3 regions of the Cupriavidus sp. WS genome follow, and region 3 is predicted to be linked to each of the others. Evidence: predicted binding sites of a transcription regulator. Region 3 holds the regulator's gene; each other region holds the start of a gene.
What was found. The regulator sigma-54, encoded in region 3, starts transcription at its own class of promoters, with help from an activator protein. The targets are predictions, from matches to a motif close to TGGCANGNAANCTGCTTT.
Positions count from the first base shown of each region.

Region 1: K206_RS0112825 (ammonium transporter) is a predicted target of sigma-54. The motif match lies at 4,430-4,447, and genes of this name have one in related genera.
Region 2: nifH (nitrogenase iron protein) is a predicted target of sigma-54. The motif match lies at 3,100-3,117, and genes of this name have one in related genera.

Region 1 is NZ_AQPL01000136.1:6,242-13,298, forward strand. It holds gene K206_RS0112800 (class I adenylate-forming enzyme family protein) at 1-1,394, shown strand, start outside; gene K206_RS0112805 (SDR family oxidoreductase) at 1,459-2,217, opposite strand; gene K206_RS0112810 (CreA family protein) at 2,342-2,821, opposite strand; gene K206_RS0112815 (acyl-CoA thioesterase) at 2,847-3,332, opposite strand; gene K206_RS0112820 (HU family DNA-binding protein) at 3,568-3,849, opposite strand; gene K206_RS0112825 (ammonium transporter) at 4,479-5,681, shown strand; gene K206_RS0112830 (mechanosensitive ion channel family protein) at 5,851-6,687, shown strand; gene K206_RS0112835 (Bcr/CflA family multidrug efflux MFS transporter) at 6,704-7,057, opposite strand, start outside.
Region 2 is NZ_AQPL01000090.1:10,161-17,217, forward strand. It holds gene nifK (nitrogenase molybdenum-iron protein subunit beta) at 1-486, opposite strand, end outside; gene nifD (nitrogenase molybdenum-iron protein alpha chain) at 555-2,018, opposite strand; gene nifH (nitrogenase iron protein) at 2,085-2,966, opposite strand; gene K206_RS0109040 (group II truncated hemoglobin) at 3,361-3,834, shown strand; gene K206_RS0109045 (hypothetical protein) at 3,891-4,499, shown strand; gene K206_RS0109050 (ankyrin repeat domain-containing protein) at 4,570-5,130, shown strand; gene K206_RS0109055 (ArsC/Spx/MgsR family protein) at 5,143-5,592, shown strand; gene K206_RS0109060 (zinc ribbon domain-containing protein) at 5,633-5,869, shown strand; gene K206_RS0109065 (FAD-dependent oxidoreductase) at 5,866-7,057, opposite strand, start outside.
Region 3 is NZ_AQPL01000129.1:33,006-40,062, forward strand. It holds gene K206_RS0112045 (PsiF family protein) at 1-23, opposite strand, end outside; gene hprK (HPr(Ser) kinase/phosphatase) at 226-1,197, opposite strand; gene ptsN (PTS IIA-like nitrogen regulatory protein PtsN) at 1,276-1,731, opposite strand; gene hpf (ribosome hibernation-promoting factor, HPF/YfiA family) at 2,150-2,500, opposite strand; gene K206_RS0112065 (RNA polymerase factor sigma-54) at 2,550-4,025, opposite strand; gene lptB (LPS export ABC transporter ATP-binding protein) at 4,159-4,947, opposite strand; gene lptA (lipopolysaccharide transport periplasmic protein LptA) at 4,982-5,626, opposite strand; gene lptC (LPS export ABC transporter periplasmic protein LptC) at 5,719-6,339, opposite strand; gene K206_RS0112085 (SIS domain-containing protein) at 6,355-7,057, opposite strand, start outside.

The DNA.
Region 1 (7,057 bases), on a different contig from region 3:
CGCTGCTGGCCGGCGCCATCATCACGCCGCTCAACGCCTGGTGGACCGGCGCCGAGCTCGAATACGGGCTGGCCGATTCGGGCAGCCGGGTCGCCTTCGTCGACGACGAGCGCCTGGGCCGCATCCTCGAACACCTGCCCGGCTGCCCCGCGCTGGAGAAGGTCTACGTCAGCCGCGCCGGCGCCGCGCACGGCGACGCGCGCATCGCCGCGCTGGAAAGCCTGCTCGGCACGCCCGATGCGTGGGCCGCGCTGCCCGCGCTGCCGGTGCCGGACATCGCCATCGAGCCGGACGACGACGCCACCATCTTCTACACCTCCGGCACCACCGGCAAGCCCAAGGGCGCGCTCGGCACGCACCGCAACTCGGCCACGGTGGCGGTGGCCGGCCTGTTCAGCCCGATGCGCAACTGCCTGCGCCGCGGCGAGCCGATTCCCGCGCCCGATCCGCTGGCGCCGCAGAAAGGCATGCTGCTGTCGGTGCCGTTCTTCCACGTCACCGGCTGCATGGCGGCGCTCAACGGCGCGCTGGCCAACGGCAGCAAGATCGTGCTGATGCGCCGCTGGGAGCCGCTGCGCGCGATGGCGCTGATCGAGCGCGAGCGCTGCACGGCGGCGGGCGGCGTGCCGACCATCGCGTGGCAGCTCATCGAGCATCCCGAGCGCGCGCGCTTCGACCTGACCTCGCTGGAGAACATGAACTACGGCGGCGCGCCCGCCTCCGCCGAGCTGGTCCGGCGCATCACCGAGGTGTTCCCGCATTCGGCGCCGGGCATCGGCTGGGGCATGACCGAGACCTCGGCCACCTTCACCAGCCACAGCGCCGAGGAATACGTGGCGCGCCCGGAAAGCAGCGGCCCCGCGCTGCCGGTGGGCGAGATGAAGATCGTGGACGGGCGCGGGCGCGCGCTGCCCGCGGGCGAGACCGGCGAGCTGATGGTGCGCGGCGCGAACGTGGTGCGCGGCTACTGGAACAAGCCCGAGGCCACCGCGCAGGCCTTCGTGGACGGCTGGCTCCGGACCGGCGACATCGCGCGGCTGGACGAGGACGGTTTTCTGTACATCGTGGACCGCATGAAGGACATGCTGATCCGCGGCGGCGAAAACATCTACTGCATCGAGGTCGAAAGCGCGCTCTACGACCACCCCGCGGTGATGGACGCGGCGCTGGTCGGCATCGCCCACCGCACGCTGGGCGAGGAGCCGGCCGCGGTGGTCGCGCTGAAGCCCGGCGCGCAGGTCACGGAAGCCGAGCTGCAGGCCTTCGTGGGCGAGCGGCTGGCCGCGTTCAAGGTGCCGGTGCGGATCGTGTTCTGCCCGGAGATGCTGCCGCGCAACGCCAACGGCAAGATCCTGAAGTCGACGCTGCGCAAGATGTTCGATGCGGCGGCCTGACGCTGGCCCGACGCGGCCACGGCGGCGCGGCTGCGTGCCGGCCCCGCGTTCCGCGCCGCGCCGCTCAGCCGCGCCCGACGAACGGCATCTTGGTGGCCATCACGGTCATGAACTGCACGTTGGCGTCGAGCGGCAGGTTGGCCATGTGGACCACGGAGCTGGCCACGTGGGCCACGTCCATGAGCGGCTCCGGCGCGATCTCGCCGTTGGCCTGCGGCACGCCGCGCGCCATGCGCGAGGCCATGTCGGTGGCGGCGTTGCCGATGTCGATCTGGCCGCAGGCGATGTCGTGGGCGCGGCCGTCGAGCGAGAGGCTCTTGGTCAGGCCGGTGATGGCGTGCTTGGTGGCCGTGTACGGCACCGTGTTCGGCCGCGGCGCGTGCGCCGAGATCGAGCCGTTGTTGATGATGCGCCCACCGCGCGGGCTCTGCGACTTCATCAGCGCGAAGGCCGCGCGCGAGCACAGGAACACGCCGGTCAGGTTGGTGTTGACCACCGCCAGCCACTGCTCCACCGACAGTTCGTCGATCGGCACCGCCGGCGCGTTGATGCCGGCGTTGTTGAACAGCACGTCGAGCCGGCCGAATTCCCTGCGGACCGTCTCGAACAGGCGCTCCACCGAGGCCGGGTCGCCCACGTCGCACTGCACCGCCAGCGCGACGTGGCCGTCCGCGCGCGCCTGCGCGGCCAGCGCCTCGATCGACTCGGCCGTGCGGCCGGCGAACACCACGCGGTAGCCCGCCGCCAGCAGCGCCTGCGCCACCGCCTTGCCGATGCCGCGGGCCGCGCCCGTCACCAGCGCCACCTTGCCTTGCTGAGTCATGTTGTCTTCTCCGATGCTTGATTGGAATTGCAGCGGGCCGGGCCCGGGGTCTGGCCCGCCGGATGGGAATGCGTGGACGATGCTGGACGATGCGGATATGGCGGGAAGCGGGATCCCGGCGGCGCTACCTGATCGGAATCGGCGTGTCCGCCCCCACCGGCACCGCGGTCACGCTGTTCTGCGGACTGCCGGAGACGATGCGGTCGGAATACGTGAGGTAGACCAGCGTGTTGCGCTTGCGGTCCACCGTGCGCACCACGTGCAGCGCCTTGAACAGGATCGACATGCGCTCGGAGAACACATTGTCCTGCTGGCGCAGCGGCTCCTTGAACGAGATCGGGCCCACCTGGCGGCAGGCGATCGAGGCTTCGGCCGGGTCCTCCGCCATGCCCAGCGATCCCTTGATGCCGCCGGTGCGCGCGCGCGACACGTAGCAGGTCACGCCCGCCACCACCGGATCGTCATAGGCTTCGATCACCACCTTGTCGGAGCCCGTGATGCGGAAATTGGTGCTGACGCTGCCGATCTCCTCGGCCCGCGCCGGCAGCGCGAGCGCCAGCAGCGCCGGCGCGGCAAGGGCAAAAGCGAGCTTGCGCTTCCTCATGGTCTGCATGGCCGCGCCCATCGTCTCAGGACGCCTTGCCGGTGATCTCGTCATGCCGTTTTTCCATTTCCTGGCGCAGCTGGCGGCGCGCCTGCGCGGCGGCGAAGCGCTGGCGCTCCACCTCGTCGCGCGGCTGCAGCGTCGGCACCTCGGCCGGGGCGCCGTTGTCGTCCACCGCCACCATCGTGAAGTAGCAGCTGTTGGTATGGCGCACCAGCTTGCTGCGGATGTTCTCCGTCACCACCTTGATGCCGATCTCCATCGAGCTGCGGCCCGTGTAGTTGACCGCCGCCAGGAACGTCACCAGCTCGCCGACGTGGATCGGCTGGCGGAACACCACCTGGTCCACCGACAGCGTCACCACGTAGCGCCCCGCGTAGCGGCTGGCGCAGGCATAGGCCACCATGTCGAGATACTTGAGGATGGTGCCGCCGTGCACGTTGCCGGAGAAGTTGGCCATGTCCGGTGTCATCAACACGGTCATGGAAAGCTGGTGGGACAGGTCATTCATGATCAAAATCCGGATTCTGGGGGCTGCCGGGCAGGTCCGCGAAGGCCCGCGCCGATGCCCGGCAGTGTAACCCGGAACGGCCGCGCCGCCGCGCCCGCGCGGGCGGGGACGATGCCGCCGGCGATACCGCCGGAGACACGGGCAATGAGATGCGGGAGATGGGAATGCGGGACGATAAAAAAGCGGCCTTTCGAGGCCGCCTTCTCATTTCCGCTGCGCTGCAGACGCGAACTGCTTACTTCTTCTTGTTCACAGCGTCCTTGAAGCCTTGGCCGGCGGAGAACTTCACCGTCTTGGCGGCCGGAATCTTGATGGTTTCGCCAGTACGCGGGTTGCGGCCGGTGCGCGCTGCGCGCTTGCCCGAGCCAAAGCTGCCGAAACCCACCAGCGTTACCGAATCACCCTTGGCAACCGCCTTCTTAATGTTGTCCAGAGCGGCATTCAGCGCGCGCTCTGCTGCAGCATTGCTCAGTTCCGCGTCAGCGGCGATGGCAGATACCAGTTCACCTTTATTCATGGCTGATTTCCCTTGTTGGTCGTCGTCATCGGAGTGTCTGCCACGCGGCAAATCACCGATCGGCGCAGTCTAATCCGCGCTTTACGCATTGGGCAATCCCCAGTGGCACCAATGCAACGAAAAAAGCCGGAAATCCTTGAGTCAAGCGCCTTTGCGGGGAATTTACACTCCTTTTCCACGCTTTCAAATACGGTTCGTGAGGGTAGCCGAATTCGAACGCGCGTAAGTCCGCGGGCACGGCGCGCGAGCCTGTCCGGCACCGGCCGCCCGGCCCCGCCGCGCGGCCCGGAAGCCCCCTGGCGCCCCCGTCGGAACCGGCAGCGCCACCGACGCCGCCATGCACCGATATGGCGACAACGCTCATTTTGGTGCAGACCAGGACCATCCGCGCGCCCCAAATCAATGCACCGCATCATTTTGGCGCAGGCCGTGCGGACCGCCGGCTCGCCTCCCGGCGCGCGGCACGGCGCATTCTGCCCGCCCGCGGCCGACATTGCCAGTCCCCGATCACCGCCGCCGGCCACAAAGCAGTGCGGCAACCACCAAGACGGTGCAGTCATGCACCTGCATGGGACCAATCTGGAACGGTTATTGCATACGGGTGCTCCCATTTTGAGCATGAGGAATGTATGGACAATTGGAAGAGCGGCACCGATGCCCTGTTCATCCTGTTAGGGGCGATCATGGTGCTCGCCATGCACGCGGGCTTTGCGTTTCTTGAACTCGGCACGGTGCGCAAGAAAAACCAGGTCAATGCGCTGGTCAAGATTTTGGTGGATTTCGCCATATCCACGATTGCCTATTTCTTTATCGGCTATACGGTGGCTTATGGCGTGGAGTTCCTCGCCAGCGCCCAGACGCTGGCGCAGCGCAGCGGTTATGAACTGGTGAAGTTCTTCTTCCTGGCGACATTTGCCGCGGCCATTCCGGCGATTATCTCGGGCGGCATTGCCGAGCGCTCGCGTTTCAACCCGCAACTGGTGGCCACCTTCGTCCTGGTCGGCCTGGTCTACCCGTTCTTCGAGGGCATCGCCTGGAACAACCGCTTCGGCGTGCAGGACTGGATCGCCTCGGTGGCCGGCGCCCCGTTCCACGACTTCGCCGGCTCGGTGGTGGTCCATGCGATGGGCGGCTGGATCGCGCTGCCGGCCATCCTGCTGCTGGGCGCGCGCCGCGGCCGCTACCAGAAGGATGGCCGCATCAGCGCGCATCCGCCCTCCAACATCCCGTTCCTGGCGCTGGGCGCCTGGGTGCTGGCGGTGGGCTGGTTCGGCTTCAACGTGATGAGCGCGCAGACCGTCGACAAGATCAGCGGGCTGGTGGCGATCAACTCCCTGATGGCGATGGCCGGCGGCACGCTGGCGGCCTGGGCCGCGGGCCGCAACGATCCCGGCTTCGCCTACAACGGGCCGCTGGCCGGGCTGGTGGCGGTGTGCGCGGGCTCGGACCTGATGCACCCGCTGGGCGCGCTGATCACCGGCGCCATCGCCGGCGTGCTGTTCGTCTATCTGTTTACGCTGGCGCAGAACAAATGGCACATCGACGACGTGCTGGGCGTGTGGCCGCTGCACGGCCTGTGCGGCGCGTGGGGCGGCATTGCCGCCGGCATCTTCGGCGCGCGCGCGCTGGGCGGCATCGGCGGCGTCTCGCTGGTCGCGCAACTGATCGGCACCCTGCTGGGCATCGTCATCGCCCTGGTCGGCGGCACCGTGGTCTACGGCACGCTCAAGAAGGTGGTCGGCATCCGGCTCGATGCCGAATCGGAATACAACGGCGCGGATCTCTCGCTGCACCGCATCTCGGCCACGCCGGAGCGCGAAACCAGCTGGTGAGCCGGCCGCCGCGGCAGACACCAAGCCCCACAATTCTGTGCTTGAACTTCCGCTCGCCGCAACGCAATAATGCGTAGCCCGCACGTGCGCCGCGCCGCAGGCGCGCGCGGGCGGCGCCGCACGACGTTCGGTGTTCATGAACCTGCAAGAGCCAGCAAGGGAGAACGCGATGGATGCCACCACGCTGCAGAAGCTACAGGAAGTCGTCGTCGCCTACGCGACGGAGTTTGGGGTCAAGGTGCTTGCCGCCCTGGCCTTCTGGGTGATCGGCCGCTGGCTGATCCATTTCGTGGTGCGCCTGGTGCAGGGCTCGCTGGCCAAGCAGAAGGTCGACCCCACGCTGCTGCGCTACGTCGGCTCGATCGTCACGGTCACGCTGAACGTGGTGCTGGTGATCGGCATCCTCGGTTATTTCGGCATCCAGACCACCACCTTCGCCGCGCTGATCGCGGCGGCCGGCGTGGCCGTCGGCATGGCGTGGTCGGGCCTGATGGCCAACTTCGCCGCGGGCGCCTTCCTGGTGGTGCTGCGCCCGTTCAAGGTCGGCGACTTCGTGACGGTGGCCGGCGTGACCGGCACGGTCAGGGAGATCGGCCTGTTCGCCACCACGCTGGACACGCCCGACAACGTGCTGACCGTGGTCGGCAACAACAAGATCTTCTCCGACACCATCCAGAACTTCAGCGCCAACGCCTTCCGCCGCGTCGAGCTCAAAGCCCAGCTGGCCGGCAGCACCGATGCGGCCGCGGCCATCGCGCTGCTCAAGGAACGCCTGGCCGCGCTGCCCAACGTCCTGGCCGAGCCCGCGCCGGACGTGGAAATCCTGGAGTTCACGCTGGTCGGCCCGGTCCTGGCGGTGCGCCCGTACTGCCATAACGACAATTACTGGCAGGTGTATTTCGACACCAACCGCGTCATCCGCGAGAGCTTCGGCGAAGCCGGCTACGCCGCGCCGATGCCGGCGCAACTGGTGGTCTTGCAGCAAAGCGGCGCCGCCGCGTCCTGACCCCGCGCGGCCCGGCTCATGCCGGGCGCTGCGCCTGCATGCCGGCGCGGCCGACCAGGCGCATGCCCACCGCGCCGATCCCGCACACCGCCATGACCACGGCGAGCGGCAGCGCGGTGCCGTCGCGCCAGACGCTGACCGCGGCGCCGGCCAGCGTGCCGAGCGAAAACTGCAGCGTGCCCATCAGCGCCGAGGCCGTGCCGGCCCGGTGGCCCTGATGGGCCATCGCCAGCGCCGACGCATTGGGCAAGATGCAGCCCAGGCTGCCGATGAACACGAAGAACCCCGCCAGCAGCACCGGCAGCGGCGCCGTGCCCGCCAGCGCCACCGCGGCCAGCATCACGCCGGCCGCGCAAGGCGCCAGCAGCGC
Region 2 (7,057 bases), on a different contig from region 3:
GAGGTCGTCGCCGATCACCTCGGCCATGCAGGTGGTGGAGACCGCGATCATCTCGGGCTTGTACAGGCTGTAGGCGTTGGCCAGGCCGTCGATCATGTTGTTCATGCCGCCGAACACGGCGGCGTCCTCGGTCATCGAGGAGCTCACGCACGAGGTGGGCTCCTTGAAATGGCGCGAGAAATGCGAGCGGTAGTAGGCCACGCAGCCCTGCGAGCCGTGCACGAAGCTCAGCGTCTTGTGAAAGCCGTTGGCCACGTAGACCGCGCCGAGCGGCTGGCAGGCCTTGGCGGGATTGACGGTGAGCGAGTCGCGCGCGAAATTCTTCTGCTTGTAGTCCTCGGTCTTGGTCCACTCGACGATCTGCTTGACGGTCTCGTCGGCGTGGTTGAACTCGAAGTTTTCCTTCTTGGTGCGGAAGATCTCCTGGTATTCCGGCTCGCGGAACAGCAGTTCGTGGTCGAGGATCTTGTCTGCGGATTGCGGCATGGGGTACTCCTGATATGCGGTTGCTGTGGATGCGGCGCGCGCGGCCGGCGGGCGCCGGCCGCGCAGGCTCAGGCGGCTTTTTTCCAGGGCGCCTTGGCCAGGCCCCACACCGGGCTGGAGATCGCCATGTCCATGTCGCGCGCGAAGATGGCGAAGCCGTCGTAGCCGTGGTACGGGCCCGAGTAGTCCCAGCTGTGCATCTGGCGGAACGGCACGCCCATCTTCTGGAACACGTACTTTTCCTTGATGCCCGAGCCGACCAGGTCGGGCTGGACCTGCTCGACGAACTTTTCGAACTCGTAGCCGGTCACGTCGTCGTAGATCAGCGTGCCGTCCTTCACGTAGTGCGTGGTGCGCTGGTAGTCGTCGTTGTGGCCGAACTCGTAGCCGGTGCCGACCACCTCCATGCCGAGGTCCTCGTAGGCCCCGATCACGTGGCGCGGGCGCAGCCCGCCGACGAACAGCATCACCTTCTTGCCCTGCAGGCGCGGCTTGAACTTGGCGAGCACCGCGTCCATCAGCGGCCGGTACTTGGCGATCACCTTCTCGGCGTTGGCCTTGATGGTGTCGTCGAAGTGGCTGGCGATCTCGCGCAGGCTCTTCTCGATCATGGTCGGGCCGAAGAAGTTGTATTCCACCCAGGGAATGCCGTACTTCTCCTCCATGTGCCGGCTGATGTAGTTCATCGAGCGGTAGCAGTGCAGCACGTTGAGCTTGGCCCGCGGCGTGTTCTCCAGCTCGGCGATCGAGCCGTCGCCCGACCACTGCGCGATCACGCGCAGGCCGATCTCCTCGAGCAGGATGCGGCTGGACCAGGCGTCGCCGCCGATGTTGTAGTCGCCGATGATGGCCACGTCGTAGGGTGTGGAGACGAAGTCCGGGCGCTTGTCGGGGTCGGCCTTGTCGAACACCCAGTCGCGGATGGCGTCGTTGGCCAGGTGGTGGCCCAGCGACTGGCTCACGCCGCGGAAGCCCTCGCAGCGCACCGGCACGATGGTGTGGCCTTCATACTGCTTGCTCTTGCGCTTGGAGACCGCCTCGATGTCGTCGCCGATCAGGCCGATCGGGCATTCGCTCTGGATCGAGATGCCCTTGTTCAGCGGGAACAGTTCCTGGATCTCGTCGATGATCTTGTCGAGCTTCTTGTCGCCGCCGAAGACGATGTCCTTTTCCTGGAAGTCGGAGGTGAACTGCATCGTCACGAAGGTGTCGATGCCGGTGGTGCCGATGTAGTAGTTGCGGCGCGCGGCCCACGAATACTGGCCGCAGCCCACCGGGCCGTGGCTGATGTGGATCATGTCCTTGATCGGGCCCCACACCACACCCTTGGAGCCGGCATAGGCGCAGCCGCGGATGGTCATCACGCCGGGCAGCGACTTGATGTTGGATTTGACGCCACAGTCGGGCTTGCCGTCCTCGAAGGTGCCCAAATGCTTGGCGCGCCGCTTGGCCATCTTTTCGGGATAGGCCTTCAGCACTTCGTCGATCAGGGCCTTGTTCGCGGCCTTGCGCTCTTCAACGGTGGCGCTCATGGAAATACTCCGTAAGTAGATTGAGATTGCCGGGCGGGCCGCCTGCGCGGCCCGCCGCGCGGGTCGTTACGCGACCAGTTCCTGGGCCGACTTGCCGACCTGCGATTCGTCGACGGCCTTCATGATCCCGTGCTCCATCAGCAGGTCTTCGAGCTGGTCCATCGTGATCGGGGTCGGGATGGTGCCGTTGCCGGCGTTGTTGTGGATCTTGGTGGCGAGCTGGCGGTACTCGCCGGCCTGCTTGGAGTCCGGCGCGAACTCGAGCACCGTCATGCGGCGCAGCTCGGCGTGCTGCACGATGTTGTCGCGCGGCACGAAGTGGATCAGCCTGGAGCCCAGCATCTTCGCCAGCGCCTCGGCCAGCTCGAGCTCCTTGTCGGTCTGGCGCTCGTTGCACACCAGCCCGCCCAGGCGCACGCCGCCGCTGTTGGCGTACTTCAGGATGCCCTTCGAGATATTGTTGGCCGCGTACATGGCCATCATCTCGCCCGACATCACGATGTAGATCTCCTGCGCCTTGTTCTCGCGGATCGGCATGGCGAAGCCGCCGCACACCACGTCGCCGAGCACGTCGTACGAGACGTAGTCCACGCCGTCGTAGGCGCCGTTCTCCTCGAGGAAGTTGATCGAGGTGATGACGCCGCGCCCGGCGCAGCCGACGCCCGGCTCCGGACCGCCGGACTCCACGCAGCGGATGTCCTTGTAGCCGATCTTCATCACGTCCTCGAGTTCGAGGTCTTCCACCGAGCCGGCCTCGGCGGCCAGCGAGAGGATGGTGTCCTGCGCCTTCGCGTGCAGGATCAGGCGGGTCGAGTCCGCCTTGGGATCGCAGCCGACGATCAGGATCTTCTGGCCGAGATCGGTCAGCGCCGCCAGCGTGTTCTGCGAGGTGGTCGACTTGCCGATGCCGCCTTTGCCGTAGAAGGCGATTTGCCGAAGTTGAGACATTGCAGTTCTCCAATCAGGAAGAAGGATTGATACCAAGGTTGCGTAGCCGCGACCATGTCAGCCTGTCGTGCCTGTATGGGTCTTATTCTGTCGAGTCACGCCCCGGCCGGACCAGTGTCCGCGCAAGCCCTCAACAGCAGCTTCCATGCCATGCGCGCGCGGCGCCCCGCCGGATGCGTCCCGAATGTCCGCGAACGGCGCGGCAGCGCGGCTTTGCGGGATGCCGCGCGCGGCCGGCGCCGGCGCGCGCGGGCTTGTCGGGAACCCGACAAAGCGTGCGAACTTCGTCGCGAACGGCACTGCCCGGACGCGCCGCGCGCGCGGCCCCATGCGCCAATGCGTGCCGCATGCGCGGTTTCCCGGGCTGGTACGGTTATTGCGGAAATGCCGTGCCATGAACACACCAGCAACCCGACCCGATCCCGCCGCGCAGCCCGCGCAACCGACGCCGGCCACGCAGCCGACGCAGCCCGCGGCGCAACGCGCGCGGCCGACGCACTACGAGCGCCTCGGCGGCGACGCCGCGGTCGCGCGGCTGGTCGACGCCTTCTACCGCCACATGGACACGCGCGCCGACGCGCGCGGCATCCGCGCCATGCACGAGCCCGACCTGTCGCCGACCAAGGCGGTGCTGGTGAGCTACCTGTGCGAATGGCTCGGCGGCCCGCCGCGCTATTCCACCCAGCACGGCCATCCGCGCCTGCGCATGCGCCACGCCGGCTTCGCCATCGGCGCGGCCGAGCGCGACGCATGGCTGGCCTGCATGCGCGCCGCGCTCGACGAGACCGGCGCCGATGCCGCGCTGCGCGACGAACTGATGCCCGCCTTCTTCAAGATCGCGGACTGGATGCGCAACCCCCGAACCTGATTCCGCCCCGACCCGAGCCACCCGCCCATCACGCTTTCCACCGACAAGGACCCGCCATGCCCGCCACGCTTGCCCGCAAGGAGATCGACGACACCGCGTTCGCCCGTCTCGAACACGAAGGCCGCCTGCTCAACCCGCTGCTCAAGGCCCCCACCGGCAAGTCCGGCCGCTTCGGTTTTCGCGGCGAGCTCGCGCTGCGCTTCGCGCCCAGGCTCGCCGACGAGGCCCGCCCGCCCGAGCTGACCTGCGACCAGGTGATGGCCGTGGCCACCATCGGCGAGAAGCAGCTGCCGTTCTTCGCCGGCTACCTGCTGAGCTTCGAATACCTGAAGGACGTGGCCGAGGTGCTCGGCGACACGCTGACGGCCGGCGGCAAGTACTTCCTGTTCTGCGACAACATCGACCTGAGCAGGAAATACCAGGTGCCGTACAAGGGCGCGATGTTCTACGTGCTGCCCATCTTCGAGTCCACCGTCTACAACGAGATGCTCGAACTGCTGTACCTGGAGAAGAACGACCTGAAGAAGCGCGACACCGCCGGCAAGCTCGACGCGGTGGCCGACGCCGCGCTCCGCTTCGACGTGACCTTCGACACCATCACCTACGCCGAAGGGCTGGAGCTGATGGGCCCGGTGCGCAACCCCAACGAGAACCGCCCGGTCTGATCCCCCGCGGGCGCCGGCCGCCTTGGCCCGGCGGCGCCTTCCGACCCACGCCAGACAGCGAGACGCCACCATGATCCCGTCCACCGACACCGCGCTGGCCGTCGCCGGCCGCGTCATCGAGGCCACCGCCGAAGCGGCCGGCGCCGGCGTGCCGCCGGTCATCCCCGCGGCGCTCGCCACGTGGCTGGCCTATCACGACTTCCCGGACCTGCACGCGCGCGCCGCCAACGGCGACACGCCGCTGATGCGCGCGGCCTGGCGTGGCGAGGACGCGGTGGCCGCGGCGCTGCTGGCCTACGGGGCCGCGCCCGGCGCGGTCAACGACGACGGCAACGGCGCGCTCTGGTTCGCCTGCCTGCACGGCAACCCCGTGACCATCGTGCGCCTGATCCAGGCCGGCGCGCCGATCGACCACGCCAACGACGACGACATCACCTGCCTGATGCAGGCCGCGGCCAGCGGCCGGCTGGAGGTGCTGCAGATCCTGCTGGCGCACGGCGCCTCGGCCAACCTGTACGCGCCCGACGGCCGCAGCGCGCTCGACATGGCCGCCGAGCGCGGCCTGCAGCTGCTGCGCGCGGCGCGCCGCATGGCCATGCCCGCGCTCGACGCCGCGCTGCGGGAAGCCTGAGCGAAACCGCCCATGAGCCATATCGTCTTCTATGGAAAACCCGGCTGCGGCGGCAACGCGCGGCAAAAGGCGCTGCTGCGCGCGGCCGGCCACACGCTGGAAGTGCGCGACCTGCTGCGCTGGCCCTGGACCGGCGAGGCGCTGCTGGCCTACCTGGCGCCGCTGCCGGTCGGCGCGTGGTTCAACCGCGCGGCGCCGCGCGTCAAGTCCGGCGAGGTGGTGCCCGAGAAACTCGACGCCGGCGCCGCGCTGGCCCTGCTGCTGGCCGAGCCGCTGCTGATCCGGCGCCCGCTGATGGCGCACGGCGAGCGGCGCATGGCGGGCTTCGACGTCGCCGCCGTGCACGCATGGGTCGGGCTCGGCGCCGACGCCCCCGCCGCGGACCGGCCGCTGGAGGGCTGCGCGGCGGCCGTGGGCCACTGCGCCGCGCTGACCGATGCCGGACCGAAGCGACCCGAATGAATCGCATGAATCCCATGAATCGCGTTGAACGGAGTTGACGATGCCGCTGTACGACTATCTTTGCCAGGCCTGCGGGCACCGCTTCGAGACGCTGGTGCGCGCCGGCGCCACGCCAGCCTGCCCGCAATGCGGCGGCACCGCGCTGGACAAGCAGGTCAGCGCGCCGGCCGCGCCCGGCAAGAGCAAGGCCATCGTCGCCGCCGCGCGCCGGCAGGCCGCGCGCGAAGGCCACTTCAGCCAGTACAGCGCGGCCGAGCGCAACAAGCTGCTGCGCTAGGCCGGCCGCCGTGCGATCTCCGCGTGGCTGCCCGGCCCGTCGCTGCCCGGCCGCGCGCCGGCCGCCAGCAGCCGCGCGTTCAGCGCCAGCGCGAACTCGCGCCACGCCGCCGCCAGGTCGAGCACGATGGCGCGCTGCAAGGCCGCGTCCGGCCGATGCTCCTCGGGAAAACCGGACAGCGCGCACGCGCTGCCGTTGAAGGCCAGCGCCGCGTCCATGAGCTGCCGGTTCCAGCCGTCGAAGACGGCCAGCAGCACCGGCGTCAGTGCATGCCGGCCGGCCTGCGCCGGACCCGCGCGGCCGGCGCCGAGCCCGGGCAGCAGCGTGTCGAGCGCGTCCAGCGCCTCGCTGTAGACCTGCTCCGCGGTGGCCAGCAGCGCGCGCTGCGTCGGCTGCTGCGGCTGCTGGCTCGACAGCAGCCGCTCCAGGTGCTGGCGGTAGCGCGAGGGCGCCTGCTCGCGGCGCGCCGACACGCAGGCGGCGAACGCCGCGCGCGCCTCGGCCGCACTGTCCTCATTGCCGTCATTGCCCGCATCGTCGCCGGCGCCGTCCGCCGCCGGCGCCAGCGCCCGCGCGATGCGCGCCGCCGCTTCCAGCGCGCCTTCGAGGTGGCCGGCACCATGCGCGGCGCTCTCGCTGCCGCCGAAATGCAGCCGTCCCGACCAGTGCGCCAGGCGCAGCCCGGGATCGGCCTGGGGCAGCGCCGCCGGGCCGGCGCGGTCGGCGCGGCTGCAGGTCCACGGCTCGTCGGCCCAGTCGAGCAGATGCTGGCGGCCGCCGTGCTGCGCCTCGGCGCCGTACAGCTGGGCCAGCTGGCTCTCCACCAGCAGCGCGGTGCCGCGCCGGAACTCGGCGCGCTGCGCCGCGCCGAGCGCGACGAAGCCGCCCAGCGCGCCGGCCTCGGTGGCGTCGTCGCTGGCATCGAACACCTCGCCCAGCATGGCCTGGGCATGGCGCACGAAGGCATTGCCCGAATGCCCCGCCTGGCGCCAGAACGGGCGGGCGTAGGTGGTCACCACCTTGGCCTGCGCCGCCATCCAGGTCGGCGTGGCGGCGAGCATGCCGGCCAGCGCCGCGGGCAGCGGCGGCTCGAAGGCGACGCGCTCGTGCGCCAGGCGCGGCGGCAAGGCCAGCACCACGTGGCGCGCGCGCAGCAGGCGCGTGCCGCCGCCTTCTCCACCTTCGGGC
Region 3 (7,057 bases):
CACATCGCGATCATCTTCTTCATGCTTGCTCTCCTGGCTGTGGAAAACGTCATGGCCGCCGGCCTGTCGGCGCGGCGGCTCGGGGTGGGCTCGATGCCCATTACAGCACAAAACGGACGATGTCCCAAAGCCGTTGACGGCCTGGACCCGCAAGCAATGTAAGCAAATGAAAACCGCGCGGGGCGGGCGCGCTTTCTGCGCGCGCGCGCCCGCGCTCCCGGCGCTTCAGAGCAGCCGGCCCTGGCCGCGCGCGACCACGTCGGCCTGCATCGCCGCGCGCTGGCGGTCCATGAAGTCGCGCAGCGTGTCGATGCCGCGCAGGCGCAGGATGGTGTTGCGCACGGCGGCCTCGACCAGCACGGCGAGGTTGCGGCCGGCCGCCACCTGGATCTTGACCATGTGGATCGGCAGGCCGAGCACGTCGAGGTATTGCGAATCGAGCGGCAGGCGCTCGAACTCGCCGTCGTTGCGGCGCACGAGCTGCACCACCAGCTTCATCTTCATCTTCCGGCGCACCGCGGTCTCGCCGAAGATGGTCTTGATGTCGAGCAGGCCCAGCCCGCGCACCTCAAGCAGGTTCTGCAGCAGCGGCGGGCAGCGGCCTTCGATGAAGTCCGGCCCCAGGCGCACGAAGTCCACCGCGTCGTCGGCCACCAGCCCGTGTCCGCGCGAGATCAGTTCCAGGCCGAGCTCGCTCTTGCCCAGGCCCGACTCGCCCATGATCAGCACGCCCATGCCGAGGATGTCGAGGAACACGCCGTGCATGGTCACGCGCGGCGCGGAGATCCGCGAGAGATAGAGCCGCAGGTGGTCGATCACCGCGGCCGAGGACACCGGCGTGGTGAACAGCGGCGTGGACGAGCGCGTGCAGCGCAGTTCCAGGTCGGGCGGCGGCTCCATGCCGTCGGCGATCACCAGGAACGGCGGCTCGAGCAGGATCAGCTCGCCCATCTGGCGCTTGCGCATCTCGTCGTCGAGGCGCTGGTAGTAGGTGATCTCCGGCTTGCCGAGCACCTGGATCCGGTTCGGGTGGATCAGGTTCAGGTGGCCGACGAGGTCGGCGGCGGAGGTGGCTTCGCGCGCGAACTCGACGTCGAAGGCGCGGTCCGCGCCTTCCAGCCCAGCAACCCAGGAGAGTTTGATGTCGGCTGCGTTGTCGTCGAAGATCGACTGCGAGGTGACGCCAGTGAGTTCCATGCGGCTACTTTCGGGGGACGGGCTTTCAGGCCGGGCGGGCCGTCGCCCGGCGTGCCGGGTGGCGGCTGCCCAGGCGGATCAGGGATGCCATTGCGTCAGCAACTGGTGCACGGCATCGGAAGTGGGCAGGGTGGCGAGTCCTTCGCGCATTTCGCGGTCGGACAGCAGCTGGGCGATCTCGGAGAGGATTTCCAGGTGTTGCTGGGTGGCCTGCTCGGGCACCAGCAGGAAGATCAGCAGCGATACCGGCTTGCCGTCCGGCGACTCGAACGGGATCGGCTCGGCCAGGCGCATGAAGCCGGCCAGCGGCTGCTTCAGGCCCTTGATGCGGCCGTGCGGAATGGCCACGCCGGCGCCGAGGCCGGTCGAGCCCAGCGATTCGCGGGCAAACAGGTTGTCGGTCACGGTGGCGCGCGCTACGCCGTGGTTGTTCTCGAAGAGGAGCCCGGCCTGTTCGAACACCCGCTTCTTGCTGGTGACGCTGACGTCGAGGTTGATGTTGCCGGGTGGCAGCAATTTAGCCAAACGATTCATGTGGAATGCGCAGGTTTTTCTAGTAAGCAGGCCCGGGGCCGGCAGGGGGGCGCGCCAGGCAAAAAGGGGATGAAAAGGCTGGTGCCGGCTCATACCCGCATTGCACCGGTTGTCCCATGCCGGTGTCGGGCGTCTGGCCATTATAGAGCAGGCCCGCCCCCGCCTTGTGCATCGCAATAGCCCGTGCGCGGAAGCGGTGCCGCGCGCATGCCCGGAATCGCTGAACCACCGTTCATGTATTGCGCAGCATACACCGGCGGCGGGGCGTTGCGGAATCCCCTTGTGGCATTGCGCAACGGCCGCCGGCGCGAGGGTGGACACGAAAGCGGACGGCGCAAAAAAGCCGCGCAACGGGCGCGGCTTGTTCTGGTTCAAGGGACTGACACCGGCGGCCCCCTTGGCGGGCCGCCAGGCACGGTCATTGCTGCATCTGCGATGCGGCCATCTGGTACTTGACCGCGTCGCGGTCGTGGCTCTGCACGCGATCCTTGTGGCGAATCACCTGCCGGTCGAGCTTGTCGACCAGTGCGTCGATGGCGGCATACAGGTCTTCGTGATGCGCCTCGACAAAGATGTCCTTGCCCTTGAGATGTAGATTGATTTCCGCATATTGCCGCCGGTCCTTTTCTTTTGTATTGTCGACAGAGAGCAGCACGCTTACGCCAATGACTTGATCGAAATGCCTGACGATACGCTCCAGTTTCGTTTCCACGTACTCACGCAGCGGGGGCGTGATGTCCAAGTGGTGTCCACTGATCTTGAAGTTCATAGCGTTTCTCCTTCTGAAAGAGCCACACCAGGCAGGCGGTGCGGCTCGGCTACAAAGTCTTGCGGAGATTGACGGCAGGGATTTTCAGCGCTTCACGGTATTTGGCCACGGTTCGCCGGGCCACCACGAAGCCTTGCTCGCCGAGCAGTTCGGCGATCCTGCTGTCCGACAGGGGGTTCCTGGGGTCTTCGGCTCCTATGAGTTGCTTGATCAACGCCCTGATTGCCGTTGATGAGGCCGCGCCGCCGGTTTCCGTGGATACGTGACTGCCGAAGAAGTACTTCAGCTCGAAAGTCCCCATCGGCGTTGCCATGTATTTATTAGTTGTCACCCGAGAGATGGTGGACTCGTGTAAACCCAGTGTATCGGCAATCTCCCGCAAAACCAAGGGGCGCATCGCAATTTCCCCGTGGGTGAAGAAGTTCTTTTGACGTTCGACAATCGCTTGTGCGACGCGCAATATGGTGTCGAAGCGCTGCTGGATATTCTTGATGAGCCAGCGCGCTTCCTGCAGCTTCTGCTGCAGCCCGGCCGCGCCGGAGTCGCCTTTTGCGCCGCGCAGGATCTGCGCGTACATGTCGTTGATGCGTAGCCGCGGCATCACATCCGGGTTGAGCTGCGCGATCCAGCCGCCGCTCATTTTCCGCACGAACACGTCGGGCACGACGAAGTCGGCTTCGGGGCGGCTGTAGGCATGGCCGGGGTAGGGCGCGAGCGAGCGGATCAGCTCGTGCGCGGCCTTGAGGTCGGCCTCGTCGACCTGCAGCGCCTTCTTCAGGCGCGTGTAGTCGCGCACCGCGAGCAGTTCGAGATGGCTGGTGACGATGGTCAGGGCCAGCTCGCGCTGCGGATGCTTGAGCCGGCGCAGCTGCAGCGCCAGGCATTCGGCGGCGTTGCGCGCGCCCACGCCGGCGGGGTCGAAGCTCTGCAGCAGCGTGAGGATGGCGTGCACCTCGTCGAGCTCGAATTCGAGCTCCTCGGGCAGTTCCGTGCAGATTTCCTCGAGCGAGGCGCTCAGGTAGCCGTCGTCGTCGAGCGACTCGATCAGGAAGATGGCCAGGCCCTTGTCGCGCATGGAGATCTTCAGCGGGGCGAGCTGCTCCATCAGGTGCTCGCGCAGCGTGGGCTCCGCGTCGCGCAACTGCATCGGGGTCTTTTCGTCCTCGTCGCCCTGCGGGCGGCGGGCGAAGTCGTCCAGGCTCCAGTCGTTGCCGTAGTCCTCGCCGCTGTCGCTGTAGCTGTCCTCGCTGTCGGCGGCGCCGTCGGCGCGGTTCTCGCTGGTGCCCTGGCCGTCGGCGGGGGCCGGCGCGGGCGCGCTCTGCAGGTTGACCGAGCCGTCGGCGGCCACGCGCAGCGGGCTTTCGATCCAGTCGTTCTCGCGTTCGAGCAGCGGATTCTCGGTCAGGGCCTGTTCCACTTCCTGCTGCAGTTCGAGCGTGGACAGTTGCAGCAGGCGGATCGACTGCTGGAGTTGCGGCGTGAGCGCGAGATGTTGCGAGAGGCGGAGCTGTAGCGACGGTTTCATGCGAGCTATTTTATGCCCAACTTCCGTACTGGTGGAACGGAAATTGCTATCGCTGGCGTCGCCGTGATCGTTTGCGGGGCGAAAGGCGGCATGAACGCCGCCTCGCGGGTGTCCCCGCGTGCCCCTCCCGCGGCTACATGCGGAAGTTCTCGCCCAGGTAGACCTTGCGCACCGACTCGTTGGCGATGATGTCTTCCGGCTGCCCGGACGCCAGCACCGTGCCTTCGCTGATGATGTAGGCGTGGTCGCAGATGCCCAGGGTCTCGCGCACGTTGTGGTCGGTGATCAGCACGCCGATGTTGCGCGCCTTGAGGAAGCTGACGATGCGCTGGATCTCGCCCACCGCGATCGGGTCCACGCCGGCGAACGGCTCGTCGAGCAGGATGAAGCGCGGCGCGGAGGCCAGCGCGCGCGCGATTTCCACGCGGCGGCGCTCGCCGCCCGACAGCGACAGCGCCGGGTTGTCGCGCAGGTGGGCGATCTGCAGGTCGTCGAGCAGGGTGTCCAGGCGCCGCTCGATCTCGGCCTTGGCCAGCGGCTTGCCGTCGTGGACCTGCAATTCCAGCACGGCGCGGATGTTCTCCTGCACGTTGAGCTTGCGGAACACCGACGCTTCCTGCGGCAGGTAGGACAGGCCCATGCGGGCGCGCTCGTGGATGGCCAGGCCGCTGATGTGCTTGTCGTCGAGCACGATGTCGCCCTCGTCCAGCGCCACCAGCCCGACGATCATGTAGAACGAGGTGGTCTTGCCCGCGCCGTTGGGGCCGAGCAGGCCCACCACCTCGCCGCTTTTCACGTCGAGCGACACGTCCTTGACCACCGTGCGCGAGCCGTAGCGCTTCTTCAGGTGGCGCACGACGAGCGTGCTGCTTTCGGTCAGGACGTTGGTCGCGGACGACGGTTCGGTCAGGGTAGCGGTCATGAAGGCGTGAATCCGTGGGTCGGCTGCGGCGGGGTCAGGGGGCGGCGGGGGCCGGCGCGGGCTTGAGCGGCAGCGCGCTGGCGGCGGCGCCGCTGGCGGGCTGCTCCTGGCGCGGCGACAGCACCGCGCGCACGCGCCCGGACGGGCTGCCCGCGGTGGCGTTGTCGGTGCCGCCGGTGGCCGTGTAGAACTCGTTGCGGCTGTCGTAGGTGATCACCGCGCCGCGGATCTCGTCGATCAGCTTGGCGCCGGCCAGGCGCGCCATGCGGGCGTGGCCGATCAGCTTGGACAGGTCCTGCTTGCCGTCGGACTCGATGCGGTCGCCCCAGCCGTCGATGTATTCGTCGACGTTGTCGCGCTTCTGGCGGATGTAGGCCTGCTTGCCGCCCTTGGAGGTGGCCACCGCGTACTGGTAGCCCTCGGGGTCGGTGCGCACTTCCGCCGCGTCCGACTTCAGCACCATCGTGCCCTTGGTCAGCACCACGTTGCCGGTCAGTACGTACACCTGCTTGACGTCGTCGTAGCTGGCGTTGTCGGCCTCCAGCACCAGCGGCTTGTCGCGGTCGGCCTTCTCGGCGCGGGCCGGCGCGGCCAGCGCCAGGCCGAGGAGGGCCGCAGCCGTCATCAGGGCAGCCGTGCCGCGGCGGCGACAGGACGATGTCGTCAGGAATGGATTCATATTGGCGTGGTGGCGGTTGGCGCGGACGGCTGTGGCCCGCGGGCGGCTTCGTTTCTCTGGCGGTTTCCGGGTGGGGCCACGTCAGGCCCTGCTCACGGCCTGGCCGGCGGCGGGACCGTGATGATGGTGCCGTGTACGTTACCCAGCAATTGTACTTCGCGGGTGACGTTGTTGAAGACGAGCCCGTTGGCGGTCATCACGGAAGGCCCGCGCGTGAGCTTGACGGCCTTGTCGGTCTTGACGATGTCGTCGTTGACCAGCACCTGGAAATACTCGGAGGCGGCCGTCATGGGCGGGTCCTTGGACGGGTCGGGCCCCTGCGCGCGCACGATCAGGGCGTTGCCGAACAGGTCCACCACCGAGCCCTCGGCGTTCATGGTGCCGCGGTCGGCATGGCCCGTGACCGGCGGGCGGCCGATCTCGTAGGCGCGCATGGCCGGCCTGGTCACTTCGTAGGTCTGGTCGTCGGCGAAGTGGATCATCTTGTCGCCGGTGAAGCGCATCTTGGTGTTGCCGTCCTCGGCCAGCTCGGTGGCCGAGAAGCGGACCATGTAGTAGTCCGGCTCGTGCTTGGCGCCGACAGGCCCGGCGGGCGCCTCGCGCGGCGAATTGACCTGCACCAGCCAGAACGTGCTGCCGGCCACCAGCGCCATCAGCAGCAGGGGCAGCAGCCGCATGCCGAGCCGGCCGAGGGAGGACAGGAATTCCCGCATGTGTCGTGGCCGGCCTCAGATGACCTTGGCGCGGGTCAGGTCGTGGATGTGCAGCGCGCCCACCAGGCGGCCGTCGGCGTCGACCACCAGCATCTGGTTGATGCGGTTGGCCTCCATCACCTGCACCGCTTCCACGGCGAGCTGGTCCGGGCCCACGGCGTGGGGCGAGCGGTGCATGACCTCACTGATCGGCATGGTCTTCCAGTCGCGCGGCGTCTCCAGCAGGCGGCGCAGGTCGCCGTCGGTGAACACGCCGATCAGGCGCTCGTCCGGGTCCACCACGGCGGTCATGGCCATGCCCTTGCGGGTGATTTCCATCAGCGCCTGGGCCAGCGGCGTGTTTTCGCGCACCTTGGGCACGGCGTTGCCGCTGCGCATGACGTCGCGCACGTGCGTGAGCAGCTTGCGCCCGAGCGCGCCGCCCGGGTGCGAGCGGGCGAAGTCTTCCTCGCCGAAGCCGCGCGCGTCCAGCACCGCCACCGCCAGCGCGTCGCCCATCGCCAGCGCGGCGGTGGTGCTCGCGGTCGGCGCCAGGTTGAGCGGGCAGGCTTCCTTCTCGACGCCGGCATTGAGGTGGGCGTCGGCCAGCTTGGCCAGCGCCGATTCCGGGTTGCCCGTCACCGAGATCAGCTTGGCGCCGATGCGCTTGACGATCGGGACGATCGACAGCAGCTCGGCGGTCTCGCCGGAATTGGAGAAGGCGATCAGCACGTCGTCG